DNA from 2 places in the Streptomyces sp. NPDC055632 genome. Region 2 is predicted to be linked to the other one. Evidence: riboswitches for the same ligand, from Rfam matches in the RefSeq annotation. Region 2 holds a riboswitch; the other holds the start of a gene.
The links. A riboswitch is a leader RNA that binds a small molecule or an ion and turns the genes downstream of it on or off. The one in region 2 is predicted to bind glycine.

Region 1: it holds a riboswitch for glycine, as region 2 does, so the genes downstream of both, gcvT (glycine cleavage system aminomethyltransferase GcvT) here and gcvP (aminomethyl-transferring glycine dehydrogenase) in region 2, are expected to answer to the same signal.

What each region holds. Positions count from the first base shown of each region.
Region 1 covers NZ_JBSHHY010000034.1:2,067-7,085, reverse strand. Annotated here, with positions in the region: gene ACWGSR_RS30795 (serine hydroxymethyltransferase) at 1-570, opposite strand, end outside; gene gcvH (glycine cleavage system protein GcvH) at 603-983, opposite strand; gene gcvT (glycine cleavage system aminomethyltransferase GcvT) at 1,061-2,185, opposite strand; glycine riboswitch at 2,355-2,469, opposite strand; gene ACWGSR_RS30780 (AAA family ATPase) at 2,622-3,284, shown strand; gene ACWGSR_RS30775 (enhanced serine sensitivity protein SseB) at 3,411-4,151, shown strand; gene ACWGSR_RS30770 (enhanced serine sensitivity protein SseB C-terminal domain-containing protein) at 4,297-5,019, shown strand, end outside.
Region 2 covers NZ_JBSHHY010000027.1:8,877-13,895, forward strand. Annotated here, with positions in the region: gene ACWGSR_RS27850 (MerR family transcriptional regulator) at 1-283, shown strand, start outside; gene ACWGSR_RS27855 (DNA polymerase IV) at 339-1,799, shown strand; gene ACWGSR_RS27860 (PRC-barrel domain-containing protein) at 1,909-2,283, opposite strand; glycine riboswitch at 2,396-2,495, shown strand; gene gcvP (aminomethyl-transferring glycine dehydrogenase) at 2,674-5,019, shown strand, end outside.

The sequences.
Region 1 (5,019 bases), on a different contig from region 2:
CGCGATCCGGCGGAACTCCGCGAAGTCCAGCTGGCGCGGGTAGGCCGACCAGCCCGCGATGATCACCTTCGGGCGGTGCTCCTTGGCGAGGCTCTCGACCTCGGCCATGTCGACCAGACCGGCCTCGTCCACGTGGTACGCGACCACGTCGAACTGCTTGCCGGAGAAGTTCAGGCGCATGCCGTGGGTGAGGTGGCCGCCGTGCGCCAGGTCCAGGCCCAGGATCGTGTCGCCCGGCTGGGCGATCGCGAAGAGGGCGGCCTGGTTCGCGGAGGCGCCGGAGTGCGGCTGGACGTTGGCGTACTCGGCGCCGAACAGGTCCTTGATCCGGTCGATGGCGATCTGCTCGGCCACGTCGACGTGCTCGCAGCCGCCGTAGTAGCGGCGGCCCGGGTAGCCCTCGGCGTACTTGTTGGTGAGGACGGAGCCCTGCGCCTCCATGACCGCGACCGGAGCGAAGTTCTCCGAGGCGATCATCTCGAGGGTGGACTGCTGACGGCGGAGCTCGGCGTCGACGGCGGCGGCGACGTCGGGGTCCAGCTCGTGGAGGGGAGTGTTCAGAAGCGACATGAATCGATCCCTAAGGGGTCTCGGGCCCGGTCTCAGTTCCCGGCGGAGAACGCGGCGTACTCGTCGGCGGTGAGCAGGTCGTCCGGCTCACCCGCGACGCGCACCTTGAACAGCCAGCCACCCTCGAACGGAGCCGTGTTCACCAGCGACGGGTCGTCCACCACGTCCTGGTTGGCGGCGACGACCTCACCCGAGACGGGGGAGTACAGGTCGCTCACGGACTTCGTCGACTCCAGCTCGCCGCAGGTCTCGCCCGCGGTGACGGTGTCGCCGACCTCGGGGAGCTGGGCGTAGACGACGTCACCGAGCGCGTTGGCCGCGAACTCCGTGATGCCGACGGTCGCGACGCCGTCCTCGGCGTCCGACAGCCACTCGTGCTCCTTGGTGTACCGCAGCTGCTGGGGGTTGCTCATGACCTGATTCTCCTGGATCGGGGGAGTGCTGATGAACGTCGGTCTTGCGGGGTGAGACGCGGAGTGGGACGGACGCGTCACTTCCGGCGCTTGTAGAACGGCAGCGCCACGACCTCGTACGGCTCGTGGGTGCCCCGGATGTCCACACCTACACCCTGGGCGCCGGGCTCCGCGTGCGCCGCGTCCACGTACGCCATCGCGATCGGCTTTCCGAGGGTCGGGGACGGGGCCCCGGAGGTGACCTCGCCGACGACCTCGCCGTCCTTGACGACGGAGAACCCGGCGCGCGGGACCCGGCGGCCCTCGGCGATCAGGCCGACCAGCCTGCGCGGCGGGGCGGTCTCGGCGCGCTCGGCGGCCTTCTCCAGGGCCTCGCGGCCGACGAAGCGGCCCCCATTGGTCGTCTTCTCGAACTTCACGACCCGGCCGAGACCGGCGTCGAAGGGGGTCAGGGAGGTGGTCAGCTCGTGGCCGTACAGCGGCATGCCCGCCTCCAGGCGGAGCGTGTCGCGGCAGGACAGGCCGCAGGGGATCAGGCCGACGCCCTCGCCCGCCCCGGTCAGCGCCCTCCACACGCCCTCGGCGTGCTCCGGCTTCAGGAAGAGCTCGAAGCCGTCCTCGCCGGTGTAGCCGGTGCGGGCGATCAGCGCGGGCACGCCCGCGACCGTGCCCGGCAGGCCGGCGTAGTACTTCAGGCCGTCCAGGTCGGCGTCGGTGACCGACTTCAGGATGCCGGGGGACTCCGGGCCCTGGACCGCGATCAGGGCGTACGCGTCGCGGTCGTCGCGGACCTCGGCGTCGAAGCCGGCGGCGCGCTCGGTGAGGGCGTCCAGGACGGTCTGGGCGTTGGAGGCGTTGGCGACGACCATGTACTCGGTCTCGCCCAGGCGGTAGACGATCAGGTCGTCCAGGATGCCGCCGTCCTCGCGACAGATCATCGTGTACCGGGCGCGGCCCGTGCCCACCGTGGAGATGTTGCCGACCAGGGCGAAGTCGAGCAGCTCGACGGCCTGCGGCCCGGTGACGGTGATCTCGCCCATGTGGGAGAGGTCGAAGAGGCCGGCCCGGGTGCGGACCGCGTTGTGCTCGTCGCGCTCGCTGCCGTACCGCAGCGGCATGTCCCAGCCGGCGAAGTCGGTCATGGTCGCGCCCAGCGAACGATGCAGGGCATCGAGGGCGGTCAGGCGGGGGGCAGAGGTCATGGGGTGGCTCCCGGGTCCCAAGGGCGTGATCGGTGACGAAGGCATGACGGGCGAGGACGTCCTCCCCATCTGTCATGGAACCTGAGAGGTTCACCGGGGGCACCTCGTCACCGAGAGCCCGGCTTGCACCTTGGGTGGGGACACTGGGTGTCCCGCTTTTCAGATCTGCCTCATCCACGCGGTACGGGGCCTGAGAGATTCAAGGGAGGGTCTTGCTCCTTCGGCGCCCGGACGCACCGGGTGGTCACCCACTCCGTGGTCCGGAACTCTCCCGCGCGGATTCGAACGGCCGGTATGCGGTTGTACAGGCGACCGTGGGCGCCTGGCGCGCACATCATTGCACGCGGTGTCGGCGCGGCAAATCGCTTGTGCCCCATTACCGTTTCTTTACACTTCTTGGGAAGGGTCTCCTGAGGCCCGTCAGGGGGAGACAGCGATGACGTTCCAGCACACCGGTACGTATGCGACGAGTACCGGCATACCGTCCCCACGGGCCCGCGCCCGGACCCGGAGACGGGGCCGGACCCTGCGGGACCTGCGCGAGCGCGGCGGCCGGGGCCCCCGCGCCCTGGTGTTCGCGGCCGGGGACCTCGTGGTCGTCTCCGGGCTGCCCGGCAGCGGCAAGTCCACCCTGATGAAGCGGACCGCCGGGGGCCGGGGCATCGACTCCCAGGACGCCCGGGAGCGCTGGGAGGCCCGGATGCCCCGCCTCCTGCCGTACGCCCTCTACCGCCCCCTGGTCCGGATCGCGCACTACGCCGGGCTGCGCCGCGCCCTGCGCTCCGGCGCGAGCGTGGTCGTGCACGACTGCGGCACCCAGTCCTGGGTGCGCGGCTGGCTCGCCCGCGAGGCCCGCCGCCGGGGGAGCGACCTGCACCTGGTCCTCCTCGACGTCACCCCGGACACCGCGAGGGCCGGGCAGCACGCCCGGGGCCGGGGCGTCTCCGCGTACGCCTTCGCCCGGCACCGGCGCGCGGTCGGCCGGCTGCTGCGGGCCGCCGAGACCGGCCGGCTCCCGCACGGCTGCGCCTCGGCGACCCTGCTCGACCGGGAGGCCGCCGACACCCTCCGGACGATCACCTTCGGGGAGACGGCCTGACCCCCCCTCACGGCGCGTCCGGGGCGCTCGTACCCTTCTCTTCCGGCCACGGCGGCGCCGGGGCGGCGTTAGGGTGCTGCCGGGCGGCCGGGTACGGCAGGCCGTGCGGAGAAGGGGAGTGGGACCGTGGACGTGACGTGGCCGGGCAACGAGCTCGAAGAGGTCCTCGCCGCCTCGCTCGGCAATCCCGAGGCGGGCGGCCGCCTCGTCGAGGTGCTGGGCCGCAGCCCGGTCTGGATCCCCCTGCCCAACGGCGGCGGCCCCGACAGCACCGACCTGGACCTCGCCACCATGGAGATCGACGGCGCGGCCTACGTGCCCGTCTTCAGCTCCGAGCAGCAGTTCCGCGCCTGCGCCGGCGACCACATGTCCTTCGCCGTCGCCCCCGCCCGCGACTTCGCCCGCGGCCTGCCCCCGCAGCTCGGCATCGCCGTGAACCCCGGCGGCACCGTCGGCGTCCCGCTGCCCCCGCCCGCCGTCGCCGAGCTCTGCCGCGTCGGCCGGACCCCGCTCGACGGTCCCGCGTCCGGCGGCCGCGTCCGGCTCTTCGAGCCCGACTGGCAGGACGACCCCGTCGACTTCCTCGCCGCCGCCTCCGCCGAGTTCGAGGCCACCGGCGTCGTCACCAGCGCCCGCCGGGCCCTCGCCAGCGTCGAGGGCACCGAACCGGCCCTCTTCATCGGCGTCCAGCTCTCCCGCTGGGAGGGCGCCGACCGCACCGCGCCCCTGGACGCCCTCGGCCGGGCCCTCGGCCGCGTCGAGGTCGCCTGGCCGGTCAACCTGATCCTGCTCGACATGGCGCAGGACCCGGTGGGCGACTGGATGGTGGACCGGGTCCGCCCCTTCTACCAGCGCGCCGCCGTGTGAGCGGCACCCCGTTCGGGGCCTGCCGGACGCCGCGGTCTGTCCGGCCCTGACCCGCCGGGCAGGCCCTAAGCTGAACTGACTCGACGGCCGCACCTGACCCGGTGGCCGCACAGACGTGGTGGACGGAAGAGGGGCGGGACCCAGGGTGAGTGCGTCAGGCACCGCTGCGACCGGTCAGATCGAGCACATGCTGCGCCAGGTGGCACCCGGACGCTACGACGCGTACGAGCGGCTGCTGCACGCCCTCGCCGACGGCGAGCTCCGGATGCTGCTCTGGCAGGGCTCGCCCGGCTCGCCCGACGCCCAGTACGGGAACATGGAGGTCGACGGCTTCGGCTACGCGCCCTGCGTCACCTCCGACCAGGAGCTCGCCGCCTCCGGCTGGAACCGCGCCCACGAGCGCGTCACCGGCCGCGAGATCGCCCGCGCCCTCTACCCCGACCGCTGGGGCGTCTGGCTGAATCCGCACGCCCCCGGCGGCGGCGTCGGCATCCCCTGGGCCGATCTGCGCCGGATCGCCACCGGCCTCGACCGGATGCCCGCCGGACCGCTGCGCGTCACCGAGCCCGCGCTGGAGGTCCCGCAGTTCTACGCCCTGATCACGCAGAACGCGCACCGCACCCCGGCCGTCCGGGCGCTGCGCCGCGGCTGGGTGCAGCCCGCGCTCGGCTCCCCGTACCTGGTCATCGGGCTCGACCTGTACGACACCTCCCCGGCGGCCGTCGACACGGTCCGGTCGATGATGCGCCAGTCCATCGGCTCCGTCCCCGACGGGCTGCCCGTCTCGACGGTCGCCCTCTCCGACGCGTACGACCCGGTGGCGCTCTGGCTGCGGGCGAACGCGCGCCCCTTCTACGACCGCGAGGCG
Region 2 (5,019 bases):
GGCCGCGGTGCAGCACCTGCGGGCCCGGGGCTTCCGGGACCTGGAGCGGATGACGCTCATGAGCGACGGGGCCACGGTCTACGAGTGTTCCTCGCCGGACGAGGTCGTCGACCTGCTCCAGGGCGGTCAGGGCGTCTTCGGCATCGCCGTCGGAGTGGTCTGGCGGGACGTGGAGGCGGCGCTCTCGCAGCTCCACGGGGAGCGGGTGGACACCGGCGAGACGCTGGTGGGGCACAACCCCGGTGACGAGCTGGCCCGGCGGCGCCGGGACCGGGCGGTCTGAGCCGGCCCGGGGCCGTCGCGGGGCGTTGTCAGTGGGATGAGGGAGCATCGGGGGCGTGAGAACCGCGCCGACGATCCTGCATCTCGACATGGATGCGTTCTTCGCCGCCGCCGAGCAGGCGGCGAAGCCCAGCCTGCGCGGAAAACCCGTGGTCGTGGGTGGGCTCGGGCCCCGGGGCGTGGTCGCCACCGCGTCGTACGAGGCGCGCCGCTTCGGGGTCCACTCGGCGATGCCGATGGGCCAGGCGCGGCGGCTCGCGCCGAACGCGGCCTATCTCGTGCCGCGCTTCGCCTTCTACCGGTCGATCAGCGAGCAGGTCATGCGGCTGCTCGGGCTGCTGTCCCCGCTCGTGGAGCCCCTCAGCCTCGACGAGGCCTTCGTGGACCTGGAGGCGGGGGGCGTCGCCCACGACACGGCGGGCGCGCGGGCGGCGGGGGAGCGGCTGCGGGCCGACATCCTCGCGACGACCGGGCTCACCGGCTCCGTGGGGCTCGCGGGATCGAAGATGCTCGCGAAGATCGCCTCCGAGCGGGCGAAGCCGGACGGACTCGCCCTCATAGAGCCGGGCACCGAGCGGGAGCTCCTCGGACCGGAGTCCGTGCGGATCCTGCCCGGGGTCGGACCGGCGACCGGGGAGCACCTGAGGCGGGCCGGTATGACGACCGTGTCCGACCTCGCGGAAGCGGGCGAGGACGAGCTCGTACGGCTCCTCGGGCGGGCGCACGGGGCCTCGCTGTACCGGATGGCCCAGGGGCACGACGACCGGCCCGTGGTGGCCGAGCGGGACGCCAAGTCCGTCTCCGTCGAGGACACCTTCGCCGTGGACCTGCACGACCGGGTGCGGATCCGGGGCGAGGTCGAGCGGCTCGCGGAGCGGTGCGTGGAGCGGCTGCGGGCGTCGGGGCACTCGGGGCGGACGATCGTCCTGAAGGTGCGGAGGTTCGACTTCTCGACGCTGACCCGCTCCGAGACGCTGCGGGGGCCGACGGACGCGCTCGGGGTCGTGCGGGAGGCGGCGGGACGGCTGCTCGACTCCGTGGACACCACCGGGGGCGTGCGGCTGCTCGGGGTGGGGGTGAGCGGGCTCGCGGACTACACGCAGGAGGACCTGTTCGCCCAGGCGGAGCCGGCGGGGGAGCGGGGCGAGGAGGGTGCCGCCCCTGCGGTGCCGGCGGCCGAGGCTGCCGAGCCGGCCGGACCCGTCGCGGCCGCCGAGCGGCACTGGGCGCCCGGGCACGACGTGCGGCACGCGGTCCACGGGGCCGGGTGGGTGCAGGGGAGCGGGCTCGGCCGGGTCACGGTGCGGTTCGAGGAGCCGGGATCGGCGCCGGGGCGGGTGCGGACGTTCGCCGTGGACGACCCGGAGCTGACGACGGGAGAGGCGTTGCCGCTGGTGCGGGAGCGGGGGCCGAGTGCGGGTTTGCCCGTGGAGGGTGCCGCAGTGCCGCCTGCCGCGGTCCGTGGGGGTGCGCCCGGCCCTGCGGCCGGGCCGGGTTCCCACCCGCACCACCCGTGACGGTGGGTGGGCCGGGGTGCGGGTCTTCCCGTGGGTGGTTCCGCACCGTCGGGGGCTGCGGACCGTGGCGCCGGGTGGGGCTTTCGTACGGTCGTGGGCCGGCTTTCGGTCAGGCGCCCTCCTGGCCCGCCAGGCGGCCGAAGTCCTTGTCCGGGGCGTCCGCCGGGGGCGGGGGGAGCGCGAGGCTGTAGTGGCGGTAGAGCTGGAGTTCCTGCTCCGGGGAGAGGTGGCGGCCCACGCCGAAGTCCGGGGCGTCCTTGATGAGGGCGCGTTCGAACGGGACGTGGAGGCCGTCGTCGAGCAGGTCGCTCGGCTCCAGGGGGACGAAGGCGTCCCGGCTGAACAGGCCGGTGCGGACCGCGGCCCACTCCGGGACGCCCGTCGCGTCGTCCAGGTACACCTCGTCGACGGTTCCGATCTTGTGTCCGTTCCGGTCGTACGCCTTGCGGCCGATCAGGCTGCGCGGATCGATGTCGGTCTGCACGGTCCCTCCAACTGGTCGCAACTCCTCTACCCCCTACCAAAGTGCACATCCGGGATGTCGGCCACTTGAGCGAAGGGAGTCTCAACCGCGCTGGTAGGCTGGGCGTGGCTGTCGACCCCGTGCGGGAGAGTCCCCCGGAGAAACCTTCCGGTGGGCGCCGAAGGAGCAAATCCTCCCCGGAATCTCTCAGGCCCCTGTACCGCGCGGACGAGGTCACTCTGGAAAGCAGAGCGGATGTCCGACGGCATGCGCTCTCACCGACGGTGAAAGCCGGCGTGCCGCGAGGCGTGCCGGTGAAACTCTCAGGTTGAGATGACAGAGGGGGAGGCCGTCCGGGTACCCGCGCCGTGGTGCCCCTCGCAGGTCGTGACGACCAGGAGGCCTCCGTACATGACCGCCAACCGCATTCCGCTCTCCGAGCTCGAGCAGGGCATCCCGTTCGAGCAGCGGCACATCGGGCCCGACGCCGAGGCCCGGGCCAAGATGCTCGCCCAGGTCGGTTACGGCTCGCTCGACGAGCTCACGGCCGCCGCGGTGCCGGACGTGATCAAGAACGCCGAGGCGCTGGGCCTGCCGGCCGCGCGCACCGAGGCCGAGGTGCTCGCCGAGCTGCGCGCGCTCGCCGACCGCAACCAGGTCCTCGCGCCGATGATCGGCCTTGGCTACTACGGCACCTTCACCCCGCCGGTGATCCTCCGGAACGTGATGGAGAACCCCGCCTGGTACACGGCCTACACGCCGTACCAGCCGGAGATCTCCCAGGGCCGTCTGGAGGCCCTGCTGAACTTCCAGACGATGGTCGCCGACCTGACCGGCCTGCCCACCTCCGGCGCCTCCCTGCTCGACGAGGGCACCGCCGCCGCCGAGGCCATGGCGCTGTCCCGCCGCGTCGGCAAGGTGAAGAAGGGCGTCTTCCTGATCGACGCCGACGCCCTGCCGCAGACGATCGCCGTCATCGAGACCCGCGCCGAGCCGACCGGCGTCGAGGTCGTCGTCGCCGACCTGAGCGAGGGCATCCCGGCCGAGATCGCCGAGCGCGGCGTCTTCGGCGTGCTGATCCAGTACCCCGGAGCCTCCGGTGCGGTCCGTGACATCAAGCCGCTGATCGACGCGGCCCACGAGCTCGGCGCGATCGTCACCGTCGCCGCCGACCTGCTCGCCCTCACCCTGCTCACCTCGCCCGGCGAGCTCGGCGCCGACATCGCCGTCGGCACCACCCAGCGCTTCGGCGTCCCGATGGGCTTCGGCGGCCCGCACGCCGGTTACATGGCCGTCCAGGACAAGCACGCCCGCTCCCTGCCCGGCCGCCTCGTGGGCGTCTCCGTCGACGCCGACGGCAACCGCGCCTACCGCCTGGCCCTCCAGACCCGCGAGCAGCACATCCGCCGCGAGAAGGCCACCAGCAACATCTGTACCGCGCAGGTGCTGCTCGCCGTCATGGCCGGCATGTACGCCGTCTACCACGGCCCCGAGGGCCTCAAGGGCATCGCGCTCCGCACCCACCGGTACGCCGCGATCCTCGCCGCCGGTCTGCGCGCCGGGGGCGTCGAGCTGACCGGGGACGTCTTCTTCGACACCCTCACCGCCCGCGTGCCCGGCAAGGCCGACGAGGTCGTCGCCGCCGCCCGCGAGGCCGGCGTCAACCTCCACCGCGCCGACGCCGACCACGTGTCGGTCTCCTGCGACGAGACCACCACGCGCGAGCAGCTCGCCGCCGTCTGGGCCGCCTTCGGCGTCACCGCCGACGTCGAGGCCCTGGACGCCGCCACCGAGGACGCGCTGCCCGCCGGTCTGCTGCGCTCCGACGCGTACCTGACCCACCCGGTCTTCCACGCGCACCGCTCCGAGACCTCGATGCTGCGCTACCTGCGCCGCCTCGCGGACCGCGACTACGCGCTCGACCGCGGCATGATCCCGCTCGGCTCCTGCACGATGAAGCTGAACGCGACCACCGAGATGGAGCCGGTGACCTGGCCCGAGTTCGGCCAGATCCACCCCTTCGCCCCGGTCGAGCAGGCCCAGGGCTACGTCACGCTCATCACCGAGCTGGAGGAGCGCCTCGCCGAGGTCACCGGCTACGACAAGGTGTCGATCCAGCCCAACGCCGGTTCGCAGGGTGAGCTGGCCGGCCTCCTCGCCGTCCGCGCCTACCACCGGGCCAACGGCGACGAGCAGCGCACCGTCTGCCTCATCCCGTCCTCCGCGCACGGCACCAACGCCGCCTCCGCCGTGATGGCCGGCATGAAGGTCGTCGTGGTGAAGACCGCCGACGACGGCGAGGTCGACGTCGAGGACCTGCGGGCCAAGATCGCCCAGTACCGCGACGAGCTGTCCGTCCTGATGATCACCTACCCGTCCACGCACGGCGTCTTCGAGGAGCACGTCGCGGACATCTGCGCCGAGGTCCACGAGGCCGGCGGCCAGGTGTACGTCGACGGCGCCAACCTCAACGCCCTGGTCGGCCTGGCCAAGCCCGGCCACTTCGGCGGCGACGTCTCGCACCTGAACCTGCACAAGACCTTCTGCATCCCGCACGGCGGCGGCGGCCCCGGCGTCGGCCCGGTCGGCGTCCGCGCCCACCTCGCCCCGTACCTGCCGAACCACCCGCTCCAGCCCACCGCGGGCCCGGAGACCGGCGTCGGCCCGATCTCGGCCGCCCCGTGGGGCTCCGCAGGCATCCTGCCGATCTCCTGGTCGTACGTGCGCCTGATGGGCGGCGAGGGCCTCAAGCGCGCC